DNA from 3 places in the Rudaeicoccus suwonensis genome. Region 3 is predicted to be linked to each of the others. Evidence: predicted binding sites of a transcription regulator. Region 3 holds the regulator's gene; each other region holds the start of a gene.
The links. Region 3 encodes HrcA, which represses chaperone genes, less so after heat shock. Its sites were predicted from a motif close to TTNGCACTCGNNNNNNNCGAGTGCNAA; they were not measured.

Region 1 (6,084 bases), 780 kb from region 3:
TCGGCTGACACCGACCTGGCTCGACGACAGCCTGGCTCGACAACGACGGCCTCAGCGCAGGTATGCCGCGCGGCATACCTGCGCTGAGGCCCCATGATCGATGCGGCCGTTCCGCCTCCACCGGGCAGAAGCGGCCGCTCCGAACTCTCCGGCCAAGGGAGGTCGGCGCACCTGTTCTCCCAGGTAATCCCAAGGAAACTACGTCTATCGTGATCCCGGCCACACAGGGGAACTCCAGTCAGCACTGCTCGACCGTGGCCACTTTCTCCGGGGGGACCGCATCGGTCATCCTCTTTTTCTGACCGAAGGACGCACTATGCGCACCACCACTCGACGGCCCACGTTGAAGACCGTCTTGTCCACCACCACTGTTGCCGCAGCCCTCGTCTCGACCGGCTGCGTCACCGCAGCGGCATCGGCATCGGCCTCGACCGGCGTCTCCCACTTCACACCGGCCCGCGCGACCGCCCTGTCGCAGCGGATCGGTGCTGCGAAGGAGCTCGACTCGTCAACGGTGCCCTCGACTCTGACCGCGTGCAACAACATCCACGCCGACAACCCGACGTACTGGATCTCCAGCGCGAACGGCCGATACGACTTCGTCGCCGACCATGGCGCCGGAGTCATTCTGCAACTCGTGCAGTTCCCATCGGCCGGCGCCTACAGCAACGAAGCCTTCGGGACATGGTCTGCCTTTGACAACAACGTCAGCAAGGACGACAACACCTCGATCTCGTTCTACTGCAACGGCGACCTGGCTATCCGAACCGGGGCCGGCGGCCTGATCTGGAACAGCAACACCGCAGGCAAGGGCGGCAAAACTCTCACCATCAACAACTCCGGCAACCTGGTGATGACCACCGCCGCCGGTGCTGTGGTGTGGCAATCGGGCAGCCGCGCGGACGGGATCCAGGCGAACAGCGTGCTGCCGTCCGGCCAGTATCTGCACTACAACCAGATCAGCTACAACGGCCAGGGCAGCTACAACTCCTCGTTGTCGATGTACACCAACGGCAACCTCGCCTACAGCATCAACGGCAAGACGGTGTGGCAGACCAACACCAAGGTGCCCGGTTCGCACGCAGCCCTGACCACCAGTGGCCAGCTGATGGTCATCTCGCCGGCGGGCAAGGCCGTTTGGAGCAGCAGAAACGGTTACGGCAGCATCAACACCGGCTTCGACACCGGCGCAGCCGTGATCCAGGTCGCCAACTCCGCCCAGACCATCATCTGGCGCGTGCCCGGCACCGACTTCATCCCCAACTGATCGGCCGACCACGCAACACCCCGCTCGGTGTTCGACGTGGGGGCGGCGACAGCCGCGCCCACGTCGAACACCGACGGCATACAGAAGCGGCCGCCTCCCCCATCCGGGGGAAGCGGCCGCTTCTTCGTGCTGGTGAGCGCTTCGTCAGAAGCCCATATCCATCGGGCGTCCTCCTCGCACTCCACGTCGGCCGGCCGCCACGCTCCTACGTCGCTCGCCGCCAACCTCCGCTACGCGCTTCGTCAGAAGCCCATATCCATCGGGCGTCCTCCTCGCACTCCACGTCGGCCGGCCGCCACGCTCCTACGTCGCTCGCCGCCAACCTCCGCTACGCGCTTCGTCAGAAGCCCATGTCGCCCATGCCACCGGTCGGGTCGGCCGGCGCAGCGGCTGCCTTCTCCGGCTTGTCGGCGATGACGGCCTCGGTGGTGAGGAAGAGCGCTGCGATCGACGCGGCGTTCTGCAGCGCCGAACGGGTCACCTTGGTCGGGTCCGGGATGCCTGCCGCGAGCATGTCGACATACTCACCGGTGGCGGCGTTGAGGCCCTCACCGGTCGGCAGCGAACGCACCTTGGCGGCAACGACACCGGGCTCCAGGCCCGCGTTGGCGGCGATCTGCTTCAGCGGAGCCTCGGTGGCCACGACCACGATGTTGGCGCCGGTGGCCTCGTCGCCGCTCAGCGACAGCGAGTCGACCGCACCCTTGCCGGCCTGCAGCAGCGCAACGCCACCGCCGGCGACGATGCCTTCTTCAACCGACGCCTTGGCGGCGCGGACGGCGTCCTCGATGCGGTGCTTGCGCTCCTTGAGCTCGACCTCGGTGGCGGCGCCGACCTTGATGACGGCAACACCGCCGGCCAGCTTGGCCAGGCGCTCCTGCAGCTTCTCACGGTCGTAGTCGGAGTCGGAGTTCTCGATCTCGGCGCGGATCTGCTTGACGCGACCGGCGATCTGGTCGGCGTCGCCGGCACCCTCGACGATGGTGGTCTCGTCCTTGGTGACGACGACCTTGCGGGCCTTGCCCAGCAGGTCGAGCTCGGCGGTGTCGAGCTTGAGGCCGACCTCCTCGGAGATGACCTGACCACCGGTGAGGATGGCGATGTCACCGAGCATGGCCTTGCGACGGTCACCGAAGCCGGGGGCCTTGACCGCGACCGACTTGAAGGTGCCGCGGATCTTGTTGACGACCAGCGTCGACAGAGCCTCGCCCTCGGTGTCCTCGGCGATGATGACCAGCGGCTTGCCGGACTGCATGACCTTCTCCAGCAACGGCAGGAGGTCTTTCACGCTCGAGATCTTGGAGTTGACGATCAGGATGTACGGGTCGTCGAGCACGGCTTCCATGCTCTCGGTGTCGGTCACGAAGTAACCGGAGATGTAGCCCTTGTCGAAGCGCATGCCCTCGGTGAGCTCGAGCTCGAGCCCGAAGGTGTTGGACTCCTCGACGGTGATGACGCCTTCCTTGCCGACCTTGTCCATCGCCTCGGCGATGAGCTCACCGACGGTCGCGTCGCCACCGGCGGAGATGGCCGCAACAGCAGCGATCTGCTCCTTGGTGTCGATCTCCTTGGAGGCGGTCGTCAGCGACTCCGACACCTTGGCGACAGCCTGCTCGATGCCGCGCTTCAGCGCCATCGGGTTGGCGCCGGCAGCAACGTTGCGCAGGCCCTCCTTGACCATGGCCTGCGCCAGGACGGTGGCAGTGGTGGTGCCGTCACCGGCGACGTCGTCGGTCTTCTTGGCAACTTCCTTGACGAGCTCGGCGCCGATCTTCTCGTACGGCTCGTCCAGCTCGATCTCCTTGGCGATGCTCACACCGTCGTTGGTGATCGTGGGTGCGCCCCACTTCTTCTCCAGGACGACGTTGCGGCCCTTGGGGCCGAGGGTCACCTTGACGGCGTCGGCGAGGGTGTTCATACCCCGCTCGAGACCGCGACGGGCTTCCTCGTCGAATGCAATGGTCTTGGCCATGTGCGGTCCAATCCTCACGTGTGTGTGACGAAGCCAGCGGTATGGCGCCCGCGACGGACGGGCTCGTGCGGAGCGCCTTTCGGAGGCGACCTGCAGCGAACCCTCGCCATACTGCTGAAGTTGTCACTCTCAAGCAGAGAGTGCTAACGCCATTATTGGCACTCTCTGACCGCGAGTGCAAACGGCCGTAGCGAGGGGCAGCTCACGACACCAGCGACCGCAACTCCTCGATCATCCGCACCCGGCTCGCGGTGTCCGCCGCGATCGGCGTGACGCTGAGCGTGGTGACCCCTGCTGCGGCATACGCCTGGACGCGCTCGGCGACCCAGCTCTTGGGCCCGATCAACGATGTCATGCGCACCAGTTCATCCGGCAACGCGGCGGCGGCCTCGGACTTCTTGCCGCCCAGATACAGATCCTGAACGGTTCGGGCCGCCTCCTCGAAGCCGTAACGCTGGGCAAGGGTGTTGTAGAAGTTCTTGCCGCGCGCACCCATCCCGCCGACATACAGGGCGAGTTGGTCACGATGACCCTGCAGCAGATGGTCGACGTCGTCGCCGATCGCCATCGGCATACCGACACAGACATCGAGGTCGCCGAGGCTCGGGTCACGTTTGGCGCGGCCCTGCGCGAGCGACTCGCCCCAGACGTCGCCCGCACGCTCGGGATAGAAGAAGATCGGCTCCCACGCCTCGGCGACCTCTGCGGTCATGGCGACATTCTTGGGGCCGAGCGCGGCGATCATGACCGGGATGCGTTCGCGAACGGGGTGGTTGATCAGCTTCAGCGGTTTGCCGAGACCGGTGCCCTCCTCCGGCGGCAGCGGGATGCGGTAGTACTTCCCCTGGTAGTCGACACGTTCGCGGCGCCATACCTGCCGGCAGATGTCGATGAGCTCGCGGGTGCGACCCAGCGGGGCGTCGTACTTCACGCCGTGGAATCCCTCGATCACCTGCGGACCCGATGCGCCGATGCCGAGCATGAAGCGCCCACCGGAGACGTAGTCGAGGCCGGCGGCGGTCATCGCGGTCAGGGTGGGCGTGCGGCTGTAGATCTGCAGGATGCCTGACGCCAAAATCAGCCGCTGCGTGCGCGCGGCCAGATAGCCGAGCTGGCTGACCGCGTCGAAGGAATACGCCTCGGGGACGAAGATGATGTCGAGACCTGCGCTCTCGAGGTCGGTCACCTCCGCTGCCGTCTCGGCGAACCCGCTCGAGTAGTTCAGTGGCATTCCGATACGCACGGGTGACCTCCGGGGGTTGTATGGCGGTGGGCTCCGCCGGTCTACCCGCCAGTATCGCGCCTGCGGCGCGCTCGTTCTTACACAACCTTCACAATCGCCTGCCGGGACGCTGACATCCGGAGCGCATCGTCGGTGGTGTCGCCGAAATCCTCGGCGGCATCACTGCAACAGCAAGGACACATCGACATGTGGAAGAAGTACGCCGTCGCCGGCACCGCAGTAGCCGCCCTCGCGGGTGGCGCCGTGGCCGTCTCCTCGACGGAGGCGAACGCAGCACCGCCAGCAGCCGCCGTGAGTACGACCGCATCATCGACCGCCCACAAGGCCGACGGGAAGCGCCACGTCCGCCTCGGCCGCGGCGTCGTCTACGGCAGCTGGGTCACCAAGGACAAGAAGACCGGTGCGCTGGTCACCCATGACGAGATCCGCGGAACGGTCACCGCTGTGTCACCGACCTCGATCACGGTGATGGCACGCAACAACGTGGAGGAGACCTTCGCCGTCAACGGTTCGACGAAGGTGCGGATGCGCGCCACCAAGAGCGCCGGCACGATCAGCGGTGTGCACGACGGTGCGAAGGTCGTTGTGATCGGCACCGGTACGACGTCATACACCGCGACGCGGATCGACGTCGCCAAGTAACACACAGACACCGGGCGGCAAGTCATTCGCACGGCTCGCTGCCCGGTCAGTCGCGAGGTTCGCCGTCCATGCGCTGCGGCAGGCGGACGGTGAACCTCGCGCCGCCTTCTGGCGCGTGACCCGCCTCCACCCTGCCACCGAGCCGGGTGGTCAGTGCGTGCACGATCGCTAGGCCGAGTCCGGTGCCGACGGGCCGTATGCCGCGGTAGCGCTCGTAGAGCGCGGCCCGCTCGAAGGCAACATCCAGGTCTTCGTCGCTGAGACCAGGGCCGCCGTCGCGCACCTCGAAAACGACCTGGTCCTCGACCGAATCCAGTTGCAGCACAATGCTTTTGCCGACAGGAGTCACCCGCAGCGCGTTGTCGAACAATCCGTCGAGGATCTGGCGGATCCGAGTCGGATCAGACCGCAACCAGATCGGTGGCGGCGGCTGCCGGAAGGCGAAGGACACGCCCTCGGCCGCGCAACGTGCCGCCCACACCCGGGCGGTGTCGGCTCCGAATGCCGTCGCCTCGATGTCGGTCGGGTCGATGCGCAGCTCACGCGCATCCAGCCGTGCGAGATCCAGCAGGTCGTCGACCATGCGCCGCAGCCGCTGCGACTCCCCCAGCATCGTGGCTCCGACGACGGCCGTCTCCTCGGCGGGGACGACACCGTCGGCCAGTGACTCGGCATACCCGGTGATCGCCGTGAGAGGCGTGCGCAGATCGTGAGAGACCGACAGCAGGAAGTCGCGCTGGCGCTGCTCGGATCCGGCCAGCGCACCGGCGAGCGAGTTGAGGGCGGCGCCGACCTCCGCGATCTCGCTGGGGCCGGTCGTGGGCGCGACCGCCGCACGCTCGCCGCGTTCGATCGCAGCAGCCACCGACGCAGTCGTCCGCAGCGGGCGACTGAGTCGTCGGGCGAAGACGACGCCGAGCACCACCGCGACGACCACCGCGATGAGGATGCCCCAGAGCA
Region 2 (6,084 bases), 530 kb from region 3:
CTCCTGGTCGGAGGCGCCACGTACCCGACACCGTCAGCCGGTGCCGCAGCGGTCTCGATGGTGTTGATGCTGTGGGTCGGCGGTCGACTGTCGTACGCAGCGTTCAGCGGTGGCTCCGGCATACAACTCGGCCTCCTGCGATACCTGCCGATACCGCGCCGCCACCTGGCGAGAGCGCTGCTGGTGTCCGCCCTCGTCGATCCGTCACTCGTCTTCATGGCTGTTGCATTCGGCTCGCTCGTCGCACTCGGTGCGCACGACAGCATGCTGGCAGCAGCCACCGGTGCGGTCGGCGGCGCCATCACCTTGCTGCTGACGGGGTGTTCGGTGCCGGTGGTCGAGGCGCTCCTGCCGCCGCCCTCGCAGCAGCGTCGGGCTCTGGGGACAGTGGCAGTTGCCACCGCGATCAGCCTGGTGTCCGTGGCCGCGACCCTGCTACCGGGGCTGACGACGTCGTTGATCGCAGGCCGGATTCCCGTGGTCACGTATGTGCTCAAGATCCTGCCGACAGGCTGGGCGGCGGATGCGGTCACCGGCGCGCGACGCCACTCCGCGATCGACTCGATTCTTCCGTTGGTTGCGCTGGCACTGCTGACCGCCATCGTCGTCGCGATCTGGCCGGTAGTCCTCACTCGTCGTCTCGAAGGGACAGGAGCGGCTTTGACGAGGCGACGTCGCTCGCGCCCTCGGCTGCTGCCCGCGACCCCGGTGGGAGCCGTTGTCGGCAAGGAGGTGCGCATGTGGGTCCGGGACCCCCTCCGCCTGACATTCCTCGTCATTGCGGCGATCGTCGGAGCGGGCACGTGCGTCGTGCCGGACCTGACGCACGGCACACCATTCCTGCTGCCCTTCGGCGGCATCCTGTCGGTGGTGATCGCAGGCGCTGGTGGTTGCAATCTCTACGGTTCGGACGGTCTGGCGCTGCGGCTGACCGTACTGGCCGGCGCGGAGCGCGCCGATGTGCGCGGCCGTCAATGGGCGTTTCTTCTCATCACCGGCCCGTATGCCGCAGTCACGACCATCGCTCTCACTGCTGCCAGTGGCCAGACCTGGGCCTGGCCGTGGGCCATCGCGGGTCTGATCGCCGTGCTCGGCGGCGCCACCGGACTGATCCCACTGGCCTCCACGATCGCCGTCCTCCCTCTTGACGCCAACGGCGGACCGCCCCCCACGTGGCCGGTCAAGGTCTATGCGGCGATCCTGCTGGAGTTGCTGACAGCCGCTCCGACGGTCGCACTCCTCGTGGCCGGCACCGTTGCCCACTCCCGAGCCCTCCTGTGGGCGGCGATGCCTCTCAGCGTGGCAACGGGGGCACTCGCCGCAGGCGCCCTTGGCAGCGCCGCCGTACGACGGCTCCGCCGGCAGGGTGTGGCGATCATCGAGGCTCTCTCGGCCGCGGCCGAGCGCTCGGCTGCCTGACCACCGCCACGGGCGCGGTCGTCGCGCCCAACACGAACGAGCCCCGTCATACACCGGTGGTGTATGACGGGGCTCGTCCTCGTGCTGAGGTTCGGCGTCGATCAGTGACCGTGACCGTGACCGGCAGCGGCCGGCTCTTCCTCTTCCTTCTTGTCCACGACGAGCGTGTCGGTGGTGAGCACCATCGACGCGATTGATGCGGCGTTGCGCAGCGCGGAGCGGGTGACCTTGACCGGGTCGATGACGCCGGCCTTGATCAGGTCGCCATACTCACCGGTCGCTGCGTTGAGGCCCTGGCCGACCGGCAGGTCCTTGACGTTGGCGACGGCGACATAGCCCTCGAGACCGGCGTTCTCGGCGATCCAGCGCAGCGGCTCGACGACGGCCTTGCCGATGAGCGCTGCACCGGTGGCCTCGTCACCTTCGAGCGACAGTTCGCTGAGGGCCGCCGAAGCGTGCACCAGAGCAGAGCCACCACCGGCGACGATGCCCTCCTCGATCGCAGCGCGCGTCGCGGAGATCGCGTCCTCGATGCGGTGCTTCTTCTCCTTCAGCTCCACCTCGGTGTGAGCGCCGACCTTGATGACGCAGACGCCACCGGCCAGCTTGGCCAGACGCTCCTGCAGCTTCTCGCGATCCCAGTCGGAGTCGGAGCGCTCGATCTCGGACTTGAGCTCCTTCACACGACCGTCGACGTCGCTGGACTCGCCCTGACCGTCGATGACGGTGGTGTTGTCCTTGGTGACGACGATGCGACGCGCCTGACCGAGGAGTTCGAGGTCTGCCTGGTCGAGCTTGAGGCCGACCTCTTCGCTGATGACCTGGCCACCGGTCAGGATCGCGATGTCCTGCAGCATGGCCTTGCGGCGGTCACCGAAGCCCGGCGCCTTGACCGCGCACACGTTGAACGTGCCACGAATCTTGTTGACCACCAGCGTCGACAGCGCTTCGCCGTCGATGTCCTCGGCGATGATCAGCAGAGGCTTGCCGGACTGCACGACCTTCTCCAGCACCGGCAACACGTCGGCGACGGCGGAGATCTTCCCCTGGTTGATCAGGATGTAGGCATCCTCGAGGACGGCTTCCATCCGCTCGGGGTCGGTCACGAAGTAGGGGCTGATGTACCCCTTGTCGAACTGCATGCCCTCGGTGAAGTCGAGCACCGTCTCGGCGGTGGAGGACTCCTCGACGGTGATGACGCCGTCCTTGCCGACCTTGTCGAACGCCTCGGCGATCAGACCGCCGATGGTGGCGTCCTGCGCGGAAAGCGCTGCGACCTGAGCGATTTCGTCCTTGCCGTCGACCTCGCGGGCGTTGGCCAGCAGGCGGTCGTTGATCGACGTCACGGCGTGGTCGATGCCGCGCTTCAGGGCGGCGGGACCGGCACCGGCGGCGACATTGCGCAGGCCCTCGCGGACCATCGCCTGGGCCAGCACGGTGGCGGTGGTGGTGCCGTCACCGGCGATGTCGTTGGTCTTGGTGGCGACTTCCTTGGCCAGCTGAGCGCCGAGGTTTTCGTACGGGTCGTCGAGCTCGACCTCACGGGCGATGGTGACACCGTCGTTCGTGATGGTCGGGGCGCCCCACTTCTTGTCGATCACGACGTTGCGGCCCTTGGGGCCGAGCGTCACCTTGACCGCGTTCGCGAGCGCGTCGACGCCACGTTCCAGGGACTTGCGGGCGGAGTCGCTGAACTCCAGTTCCTTTGCCATGAGTGGCCTTTCGCTAGTTCAGGGGGTATGACGAACGCCTCGGCCGGCGGCCCGCCACTGCCTGTGATTCAGCAGCAAAGCTGGCGCGCGAGCCGAGGCGCGTCATACGAAATGGAGTCGTGTTACTTGGTGACGACTGCGAGCACGTCGCGAGCCGAGAGGATGAGCAGCTCCTCGCCGGCGTACTTGACCTCGGTGCCGCCGTACTTGGAGTAGATGACCTTGTCACCGACAGCGACGTCGAGCGGAACGCGGTTGCCCTTGTCGTCGATGCGACCGGGACCGATGGCGAGAACCTCGCCCTCCTGCGGCTTTTCCTTCGCGGTGTCCGGGATGACCAGACCGGAAGCGGTGGTCTGCTCGGCCTCGACGGACTTGACGACGATGCGGTCTTCGAGCGGCTTGATGTTCACCGACACGGTGGGACCTTCCTTTGCTAGGGCCTGCGTGACGCAGGCCGCGGATGCGAACCCTGGTGCAGTGCTGCCGGATGTGTTCGTGTGAGCCGCCGTCGCGGGGGTCGGACCACACTGTCTGGCTGGCACTGTCCCAGGAAGAGTGCCAGGACTGAATCTATGACGTCGTTAGCACTCTTGCAACTCGAGTGCCAACATTCGCCAACCGATCGCCACGTACGTATGACGGGCGCCGATCCTGTGGCACGGTGTCGCTTCAACGGCACCGAAACGCCGCGCTGTGTCAGGTCAGCCCAGCGGCAGATGCGCTTGCGGCGGCGCGTGCGTCGGGTCGACGCCGTCGAACAGGCTGCTGACGGATTCGCCCGCGTGGATCCTGGCGATCGCCTGCGCGAACAGGCTGGCGATCGAGCGCACTTTCAGCTCGGGCCAGCCGGCCGGCGGCACGGTGTCGGTGGTGACGATCTCGGTGAGCATCGGGTGGGCGGACAACCGCTCGACGGCTCGCCCGGCAAACAGCCCGTGCGTACAGGCGACGGCCGCACCGGTGCACCCTGCCTCCCCCAACCGATCCAGCAACTCGATCACCGAGCCTCCCGTGGCGATCTCGTCATCCAGCACGATGGCTCGGCGACCGGCGACGTCACCGACGATCGTGTCGATCACGACCGTGTCGTCGGAGATGCGCTTCTTGGATCCGGCGGCCACGGGCAGACCGAGCAGTCGAGCGAACTGCGTTGCGGTCTTTGCGTTTCCGAAGTCGGGCGAGACGACCACGGCGGATGTCAGATCCTGCTCCCGGAAGTGGTCGGCGAGCACGCCGATCGCGGTGAGATGGTCCACCGGCATACCGAAGAAGCCGTGCACCTGCGGCGCGTGCAGCGCCATGGTGATGACTCGCTGGGCGCCGGCGGTGGCGAGCAGATCGGCAACCAACTTGCCGCCGATGGAGATGCGCGAGGCGTCCTTCTTGTCCGATCGAGCGTAGGCGAAATAGGGAATCACCGCCGTGATCTGGGCCGCGGAGGCACCCCGTGCGGCGTCGATCATCAGCAACAGCTCCATCAGATGCTCCTGCGTGGGCGGCACGAGCGGCTGGACGATGAAGACGTCACGCTGCCGGCAGTTGGCCAGCAGCTGAGCCTGCAGGCAGTCGTTGCTGAACCGGCGGATGTCGACGCCCGACAGCGGCACACCGAGCCCGCCACAGATGCGTCGCGCGAGGTCGGGGTGGGCGCTGCCGGTGAAAACCACGATGTCGCGCACGGCGGTGACTCCTGAGGACGGGAGCGATCTGCTGGGAGTTCCGACCCTACCGTCATCGGTCCGCGCGACTCCCGCACGCCACCGCCCGCCGATGCGACAGACTGTCGACCCATGGACCCCGCCCTTCTCGCCCGACTCACCTCGGGTGAGGGATGGGGACTCATGCAGTCCCTGCCGACATATGACGAGACGGCGGCTCTCGCACTGGGCGCCCGCCTGCGCGATGCGGGTTTCGACGCCGACCTGGTCGCCGCCGCCCTGACCCAGTCCCGACTACGGGCCCGAGCCGTCGGCAAGTTCGGTGAGGCCGCGGCCGAGATGCTGTTCACCGCCGATGGTCTCGAGCAGGCCACCCGCTCGGAGGTCGCCGCACCTCATGCGGCGCGCTTCCGCGACTCCGGCATACAGTCCGTCTTCGACCTGGGCTGCGGCATCGGCTCCGACGCCCGCGCCCTTGCGTCGGCCGGATTGCGGGTGATGGCAGCAGATTCCGACGAGCTGACGGCGATGATCGCGGCGGTCAATCTCAAGCAGTGGGAGCACGCTCGCGTCATCCACCAGCGCGCCGAGACCGTCCAACTGCCGCCGTCACAGCCACGAGATGTCGGGGTCTGGCTGGACCCGGCCAGACGCATCCCCGGAGTCGCGGACATCACCGGTCGCACTCGCCGCACCTTCCGGCTCGATGAGTTGTCGCCGTCGTGGGATTTCGTCCGATCGGTCGCCGAGACCGTTCCCGCGGTCGGGGCGAAGCTGTCGCCGTCATTCGCCCACTCCGCGGTGCCGCCGGGCAGCCAGGCACAGTGGACCTCGTTCGGCGGCGAGGTCGTGGAGTGCGTCGTGTGGTGGGGCGAGCTCGCCTGGCAGCCGGGGCGGTGCGCCGTCGTGGTGACCGGCCGGTTCGCCTACGAGGTGCACGAGCAGGACGCCGCGGGTGCCAGCACCGACGGTGCACGCCTCGACCGGCTGCACGGGTATCTCTACGAGGCCGATCGCGCCGTCATCCGTGCCGGGCTCACCGGCGCGCTGGTGCGGCGCGTCGACGGCGTCGAGCTCGGCGCGGGACTGGGGTACGTCACCTCCCCGCGGGACGTGCTCGTGCCGTGGGCCAAGAAGTACTCGGTCATCGACGCGATGCCGTTGAACAACAAGGCGCTTCGCGCCTGGTTGCGCGACCACCGCGTCGGTCGGCTGACCATCAAAAAGCGTGGGGTGAGCATCGACAGCGATCAGTTGCGTCGCCAGATGCGACTGTCCGGCAACTCCGAGGC
Region 3 (6,084 bases):
AGGGTCGATCTTGTCGTTGAGTGTGCCGGGCAGGAACCCCAGCCGCTCGCCGGCCTCGACCGCCGGACGGGTCAGGATGATCCGGTTGACCTGCTTGGCCTGCAGCGCCGCGACCGCCTTGGCCATTGCCAGATAGGTCTTGCCGGTGCCGGCCGGGCCGATCCCGAAGACGATGGTGTTGGCGTCGATCGCGTCGACATACCCTTTCTGGCCCAGCGTCTTGGGACGGATCGTGCGTCCGCGGTTGCTCACGATGTTCATCGTCAGCACGTCCGCAGGACGCTCGCGCGTGCGGCCGCGCAGCATGCCGATCGACCGCTCGACGGCGTCGCGGTTGAGCGGCTGACCGGCGTCGATGATGACCAGGAGCTCGTCGATGAGTTCTTCGACCAGCGCCATGTCCGCGGGCGCACCGGCCAGGTGGAAGACGTTGCCGCGCACGTGCAGTCGCAGTCGGGGAAAGGCACGCTCCATGGTGCGCAAGAGCTCATCGCGCGGGCCGAGCAGGGTGACCATCGCGACGTCCGGTGGAATTTCGATGGTGTGCTCCGCCTCGATGTCGGCGGATCGGCTCACCGGACTCGACTCGGTGGCGTCCGCGCTGGCGGTCGTTGCGGGCAGATGGGCCTGATCGTCACGTGTCATCGTCCCGCCATCCTACGGTCGGCCCGTGACAGGCGGCGACTTCATACCGTCCGCCCGCCGTCACCAACGGCATCGGGCCGCAAGCACAGCCAGTGCAGCCGGTCCTGCGCTCGACGCGCGCAGCACCGTCGGCCCCAGGCGCACCGGTATGGCGCCGGCCGCCTCGAACGCTGCCACCTCTCCCGGCGTGATGCCGCCCTCGGGACCGACGACGACCATGACCTCGCCCTCACCCGGAAGGTCGACGTCGGTGAGGCGCGCCGTGGCCTCCTCGTGCAGCACCAGCGCTGTCGTCGCTGCAGCAAGCCGGTCCACCGCCATACGAGAGCTGACGACATCTTCCAGATCGGGCACCGTCGGCCGCCTCGACTGCTTGGCTGCGGCGCGCAACAGCGCGGCCCACTTGCGATGCGCCTTTGCCCCGCGTTCGCCGCGCCACTGCACGATGCTGCGCTCGGCCTGCCACGGAACGACCACGTCGACGCCGAGTTCGGTCGCCGCCTCGATCGCCTGGTCGTCGCGGTCACCCTTGGCGAGCGCCTGCATCAACACGAATCGCACTGCGGGCGCATCGGTTTCGTGCAGTGCGAGCACCGTGACGGTGAGCGCGTCGGCAGCCGCAGCGACCACACGGCACTCTGCGACACGTCCGCTGCCATCGGCGAGGTGCACGACTTCTCCGGCGCCGATGCGACGCACGACAACAGCGTGCCGGGCCTCTGCCCCGGCGAGCACGAGTTCACCGTGCACCTCGGCGACGGCCAGCGCGCCGTCGTCGACGAAGAACAGCGGAGCGGTCACTTCTGCTGGAAGGCGTCGCGCAACTTGCCGAACAAGCCCTTCTCGACCCGGTCGAAACGCGCCTGCGACAGATCCTCGCCGCGCTGGTCGGCGAGCTGACGCAGGAGTTGCTCCTGCTCGGCATCCAGCTTGGTGGGTACGCGAACGTTTGCGTGCACCATGAGGTCACCACGGGCGCTGCTGCGCAACTGCGTGACCCCGAGGTTGCGCAGCGTGATGACGTCCCCGGGCTGCGTTCCCGGACGGATGTCGACATCGCGCTTGCCGTCAAGGGTCTCCAGCGACAGCGTCGTGCCCAGAGCCGCTGCTGTCATGGGGAGTTCGACCGAGCAGTGCAGGTCGTTGCCCTGTCGCTGAAAGGTCGGGTGCTTGCGAACACGCACCTCGACATACAGGTCACCGGCCGGACCACCTGCCGGACCGACCTCACCCTCTCCGGTCAGCTGGATTCGCGTGCCGCTGTCGACTCCTGCAGGGACCTTCACCGAGATGGTGCGGCGATCGCGCACACGGCCCTCGCCAGAGCAGTCGAAGCAGGGGCTGTCGATGATCTCGCCGAAGCCGCGGCAGGCATTGCACGGGCGGGTCGTCATGACCTGACCGAGGAAGGAGCGCTGCACCTGCTGCACCTGGCCGGATCCGTGGCAGATGTCGCATGTATGACGACCGGTGCCTGGCCGGGCACCGTCGCCGTGGCAGGTTTCGCAGACGACAGCAGTGTCGAACGTGAGGTCCTCCGTACTGCCGAAAACCGCTGCTGAAAGGTCGATCTCGACACCGATCAGGGCGTCTTGGCCACGCTGCACCCGCGAGCGTGGGCCGGTCTGGCCACCGACGCCACCGCTGAAGAAGGCGTCCATGATGTCGCTGAACGAAAAGCCCTGGCCGAAGCCGGCGGAACCTGCGGAACCGCCGTACGGGTCGCTGCCCATGTCGTACGCCTGACGCTTCTCGGCATCGCCGAGAACGTCATACGCCTGGGAGATCTTCTTGAACTGGTCGGCCGCGTCCGGATCGGGGTTCACGTCCGGGTGCAGCTTGCGCGCCATCTTGCGGTAGGCCCGCTTGATCTCCTCGGGCGTGGCGTTCTGCGCGACTCCGAGGTCGCCGTAGTAGTCGTTCACAACTGTCCTTGTCAGGGGCGAAAAGTACTGTGGTCGTTACTGATTCAGGATCTCGGTCACATAGCGGGCAACCGCCCGCACAGCGGCCATCGTCGAGGGGTAGTTCATCCGGGTCGGGCCGAGGACACCCAGACCGGCCACGCCGCCGGCGGTGTATGACGCCGTCACCACCGACGTGCTCGCCAGATCGGAGATCGGGTTCTCCGCGCCGATGCGGACCGCCACACTCTCGCGTGACTCGCCGTCCATCGATGCCAGCAGACGCAGCAGCACGACATGCTCCTCCAGCGCCTGCAGCACCGGGCTCAACGTCAGCGGGAAGTCGTTGCTGGAGCGCGCCAGGTTGGCGGTGCCGGCGAGCACGACGCGATCCTCCCGTTGCTCGGCGAGCACCCCGGCGACCGCCCGGAGAACCGCGGCGCGCGACTGGCCTTGCGCGTCTCCCGGAGGTGCTTCGAGTTCGGCCACCGCCGCAACCAGCGCCACTGCAGCTTCGGCGCGTCGTCGGCCGACGCTGAGTTCATTGACGCGAGAGCGCAACTGGGCAACAGCCGCCTCGTCGTCAAGGTGCGTCGGCGACCCGAGTTCGAGGATGCGCTGCTCAACCTGACCTGTCGACAGGATCACAACCAGCATCAGTCGGTCCGCAGCGAGCGAGACCAGCTCGACATGCCGCACCGTCGCGGCGTTGAGCGAGGGGTACTGCATGACCGCCACCTGGCCGGTGAGCGAGGACAGCAGGCGAACCGTGCGCGTCACGACGTCGTCAAGATCGACCGACTGCGACAGGAAGGTCTCGATCGCCGATCGCTCGGCGCGTGTCAGCGGTTTGATCTGGCTGAGCTTGTCGACGAACAACCGATAGCCCGCGTCGGTCGGGATCCGCCCTGCACTGGTGTGTGGTGCAGCGATCAGACCCTCGTCCTCCAGCGCCGCCATGTCGTTGCGCACGGTCGCGGCGCTGACGCCCAGGTGATGGCGCTCGAGCAGCGCCTTGGAGCCGACCGGCTCCGATGTCGAGACGTAGTCCTGGACGATCGCGCGCAGGACGTCCAACCGACGCTCGTCGCTCATGTCCTCACCTCTTCCGTCCTCGTCACCAACATTGACCTGCCAACGGGCCCGACTCACCAACCACCCTGCCTTGCCGACAACAGCGCCTGGCACTCACGTATGCCGAGTGCCAAGTCTACGTGCACTCCGACATGGCCCGGCCTGCCGACCTCAGCGCGTCGCGCGCACTAATCTCAGGCCTCGTGACCGACAGATATTCCGCCGACGTCCTCGCCGGTGACTGGCGCGCTCCCGCGCGGGGGCGCTCGCAGCAGATCCCCGCCGAACGTGAGCTCGTCGTCGAGGAAGTCGAGACCGGGTGGTGCGGCATGATCGTGCGTGTCGAGAAGGCCGGCGGTATGCACGTGGTGCACCTGGAGGATCGGCACGGCCGGGTCCGCGCGTTCCCGCTCGGCCCCGGATTTCTCATCGACGGAGCACCGGTCGAGCTGGTGCCTCCGGCACCCAGCGCCGGCGACCGCGCCGCACTGGCCGCCGTCCGCGAGGCCGCGACCCGCACCGCCAGCGGTTCGCGGGCTGTTGCCGATGCGCCGGCGCGGGTCGCTCGCGGCTCGCGCATCTTCGTCGAGGGTCGCCACGATGCCGAACTGGTCGAGAAGGTCTGGGGCGCCGACCTGCGCATCGAGGGCGTCGTCGTCGAACTGTTGGAGGGCGTCGACGACCTGCGCGCCGTCATCCGCGACTTCCGCCCCTCGGCCCAGCGGCGGATGGGCGTGCTGGTGGACCACCTCGTGCCGGGCACCAAAGAGCAGCGGATCGTCGACGAGGCGCTCGGCATACCTGAGGCTCGCGATCATGTGCTCGTCGTCGGTCACCCGTTCGTCGACGTCTGGCAGTCCGTCCAGCCCGAGCGGCTCGGCTGGTCGCAGTGGCCGGTGATCCCCCGCGGCACGTCGTGGAAGCACGGGGTCCTCGCCGAACTCGGCTGGCCGCACGACTCGCAAGCTGATGTCGCCCGCGGCTGGAAGCAGATCCTGCGCCAGGTGCGCAGCTACGCGGATCTGCAACCGGAGTTGCTCGGACGCGTCGAGGAACTCATCGACTTCGTGACGGCAGAGGTATGACGCATCGCGCGGCGGAGCTTCGCGCCGAACTCGTCGCGGTCGTGCTGACGGTGGCCGCCGGTCGCGCGTGGGTGCTCGCCAGTGGAGATCCGGCCCACCTGCCGGCCGGGCCCCTCGGGGCGGACCAGGACTCCCTGCAGACCGGGGCGCGTGACTTCGTCCTCGACCAGACCGGGCTTCGTCTCGGGTATGTCGAGCAGCTCTACACCTTCGCCGACGGGGCTCGCAGTCACAACGACGACCGCGTCGTGTCGATCTCGTATCTGGGCCTGACCAAGGCGGACGCCTCGACGGGCGACGGCGAGTGGTCGGCGCTGTACGACCTGCTGCCGTGGGAGGACCGGCGGCACGTCAGCGAGGACGCGCCGGTCGACCGCCTGTCGCAGGAGATCGAAGCCGCACTGCGCAGGTGGGCGGGGTCTGATCGCGAGCGCTCGGAGCGCTGCAAATTCCTGTTCGGGTGTGACGATCAACCGTGGCGCCCGGATCTCGCACTGCAACGCTACGAGTTGCTGTGGGAGGCCGAACTCGTCGCCGAATCGCCATCTGCAGCAAGGGTTTCCGCATTGACCGGTGCGGCGATGTGGCATGACCATCGCCGCATCCTCGCGACGGCACTGTCACGGGTCCGCGCCAAGCTGCAGTATCGCCCGGTCGTCTTCGAGTTGATGGATGACACCTTCACTCTGGGGCAACTGCAGGAGACCGTCGAGACGATCGCCGGCCAGTCGCTGCACAAGCAGAACTTTCGCCGGACGGTCGAGGTGCAGCACGAGTTGGTCGAGCCGACCGACGAACTGTCCCGCGACACCGGCGGCCGCCCGGCGCGGATGTACCGGTTCCGCCGCGAGGTGCTGCACGAACGCGGCCAGGTCGGCACCAAATTGCCGCTGCCGCGCTCACCTCGCTGAGACCCAGCGGCGTGGACCGCGGCTCGGCCGCGGGTAGAACGCACGGCGCCTCTTCGGACGAGCGTGAGCACCTCCTCAGTTTCCTGTTATGCTCAACCTCAGCATTTACTCAATATGAGTATTAAGAAGCGGACCTGAGGACCACGCCATGACCATCACCGATACGCCGCACGATGCCACCACCACCGGCTTCGACGGCTACGACCATCAGGCCGCCTACGCCAGGGTCCGGCACGTCATACCCGAGGTCGAGTGGGCGATCTACGAGGATGACGTCACCGCGATCCAGCGCCTCAAGCAGGAGCAGGACGCGGTGATCTTGGCGCACAACTACATGACGCCCGAGGTCTTTCACGGGGTCGCCGACATCCGTGGCGACTCGCTCGCGCTGGCCCGTGAGGCCCAGCAGGTCGACGCCGGCACCATCGTGCTGGCCGGCGTGCACTTCATGGCCGAGACGGCGAA

Region 1: the regulator HrcA is predicted to act here: its motif matches at 3,395-3,421, upstream of groL (chaperonin GroEL).
Region 2: the regulator HrcA is predicted to act here: its motif matches at 3,716-3,742, upstream of groES (co-chaperone GroES).

The regions. Positions count from the first base shown of each region.
Region 1 covers NZ_VIVQ01000001.1:462,247-468,330, reverse strand. The annotation lists gene BKA23_RS02240 (hypothetical protein) at 1-8, shown strand, start outside; gene BKA23_RS02235 (hypothetical protein) at 317-1,267, shown strand; gene groL (chaperonin GroEL) at 1,608-3,239, opposite strand; gene BKA23_RS02225 (LLM class F420-dependent oxidoreductase) at 3,442-4,482, opposite strand; gene BKA23_RS02220 (hypothetical protein) at 4,618-5,124, shown strand; gene BKA23_RS02215 (HAMP domain-containing sensor histidine kinase) at 5,171-6,084, opposite strand, start outside.
Region 2 covers NZ_VIVQ01000001.1:716,571-722,654, reverse strand. The annotation lists gene BKA23_RS03345 (hypothetical protein) at 1-1,419, shown strand, start outside; gene groL (chaperonin GroEL) at 1,521-3,131, opposite strand; gene groES (co-chaperone GroES) at 3,254-3,550, opposite strand; gene BKA23_RS03330 (ribose-phosphate diphosphokinase) at 3,836-4,813, opposite strand; gene BKA23_RS03325 (class I SAM-dependent methyltransferase) at 4,925-6,084, shown strand, end outside.
Region 3 covers NZ_VIVQ01000001.1:1,245,382-1,251,465, reverse strand. The annotation lists gene BKA23_RS05725 (PhoH family protein) at 1-645, opposite strand, end outside; gene BKA23_RS05720 (16S rRNA (uracil(1498)-N(3))-methyltransferase) at 706-1,446, opposite strand; gene dnaJ (molecular chaperone DnaJ) at 1,443-2,570, opposite strand; gene hrcA (heat-inducible transcriptional repressor HrcA) at 2,607-3,644, opposite strand; gene BKA23_RS05705 (DUF3097 domain-containing protein) at 3,827-4,708, shown strand; gene BKA23_RS05700 (NUDIX hydrolase) at 4,705-5,619, shown strand; gene nadA (quinolinate synthase NadA) at 5,768-6,084, shown strand, end outside.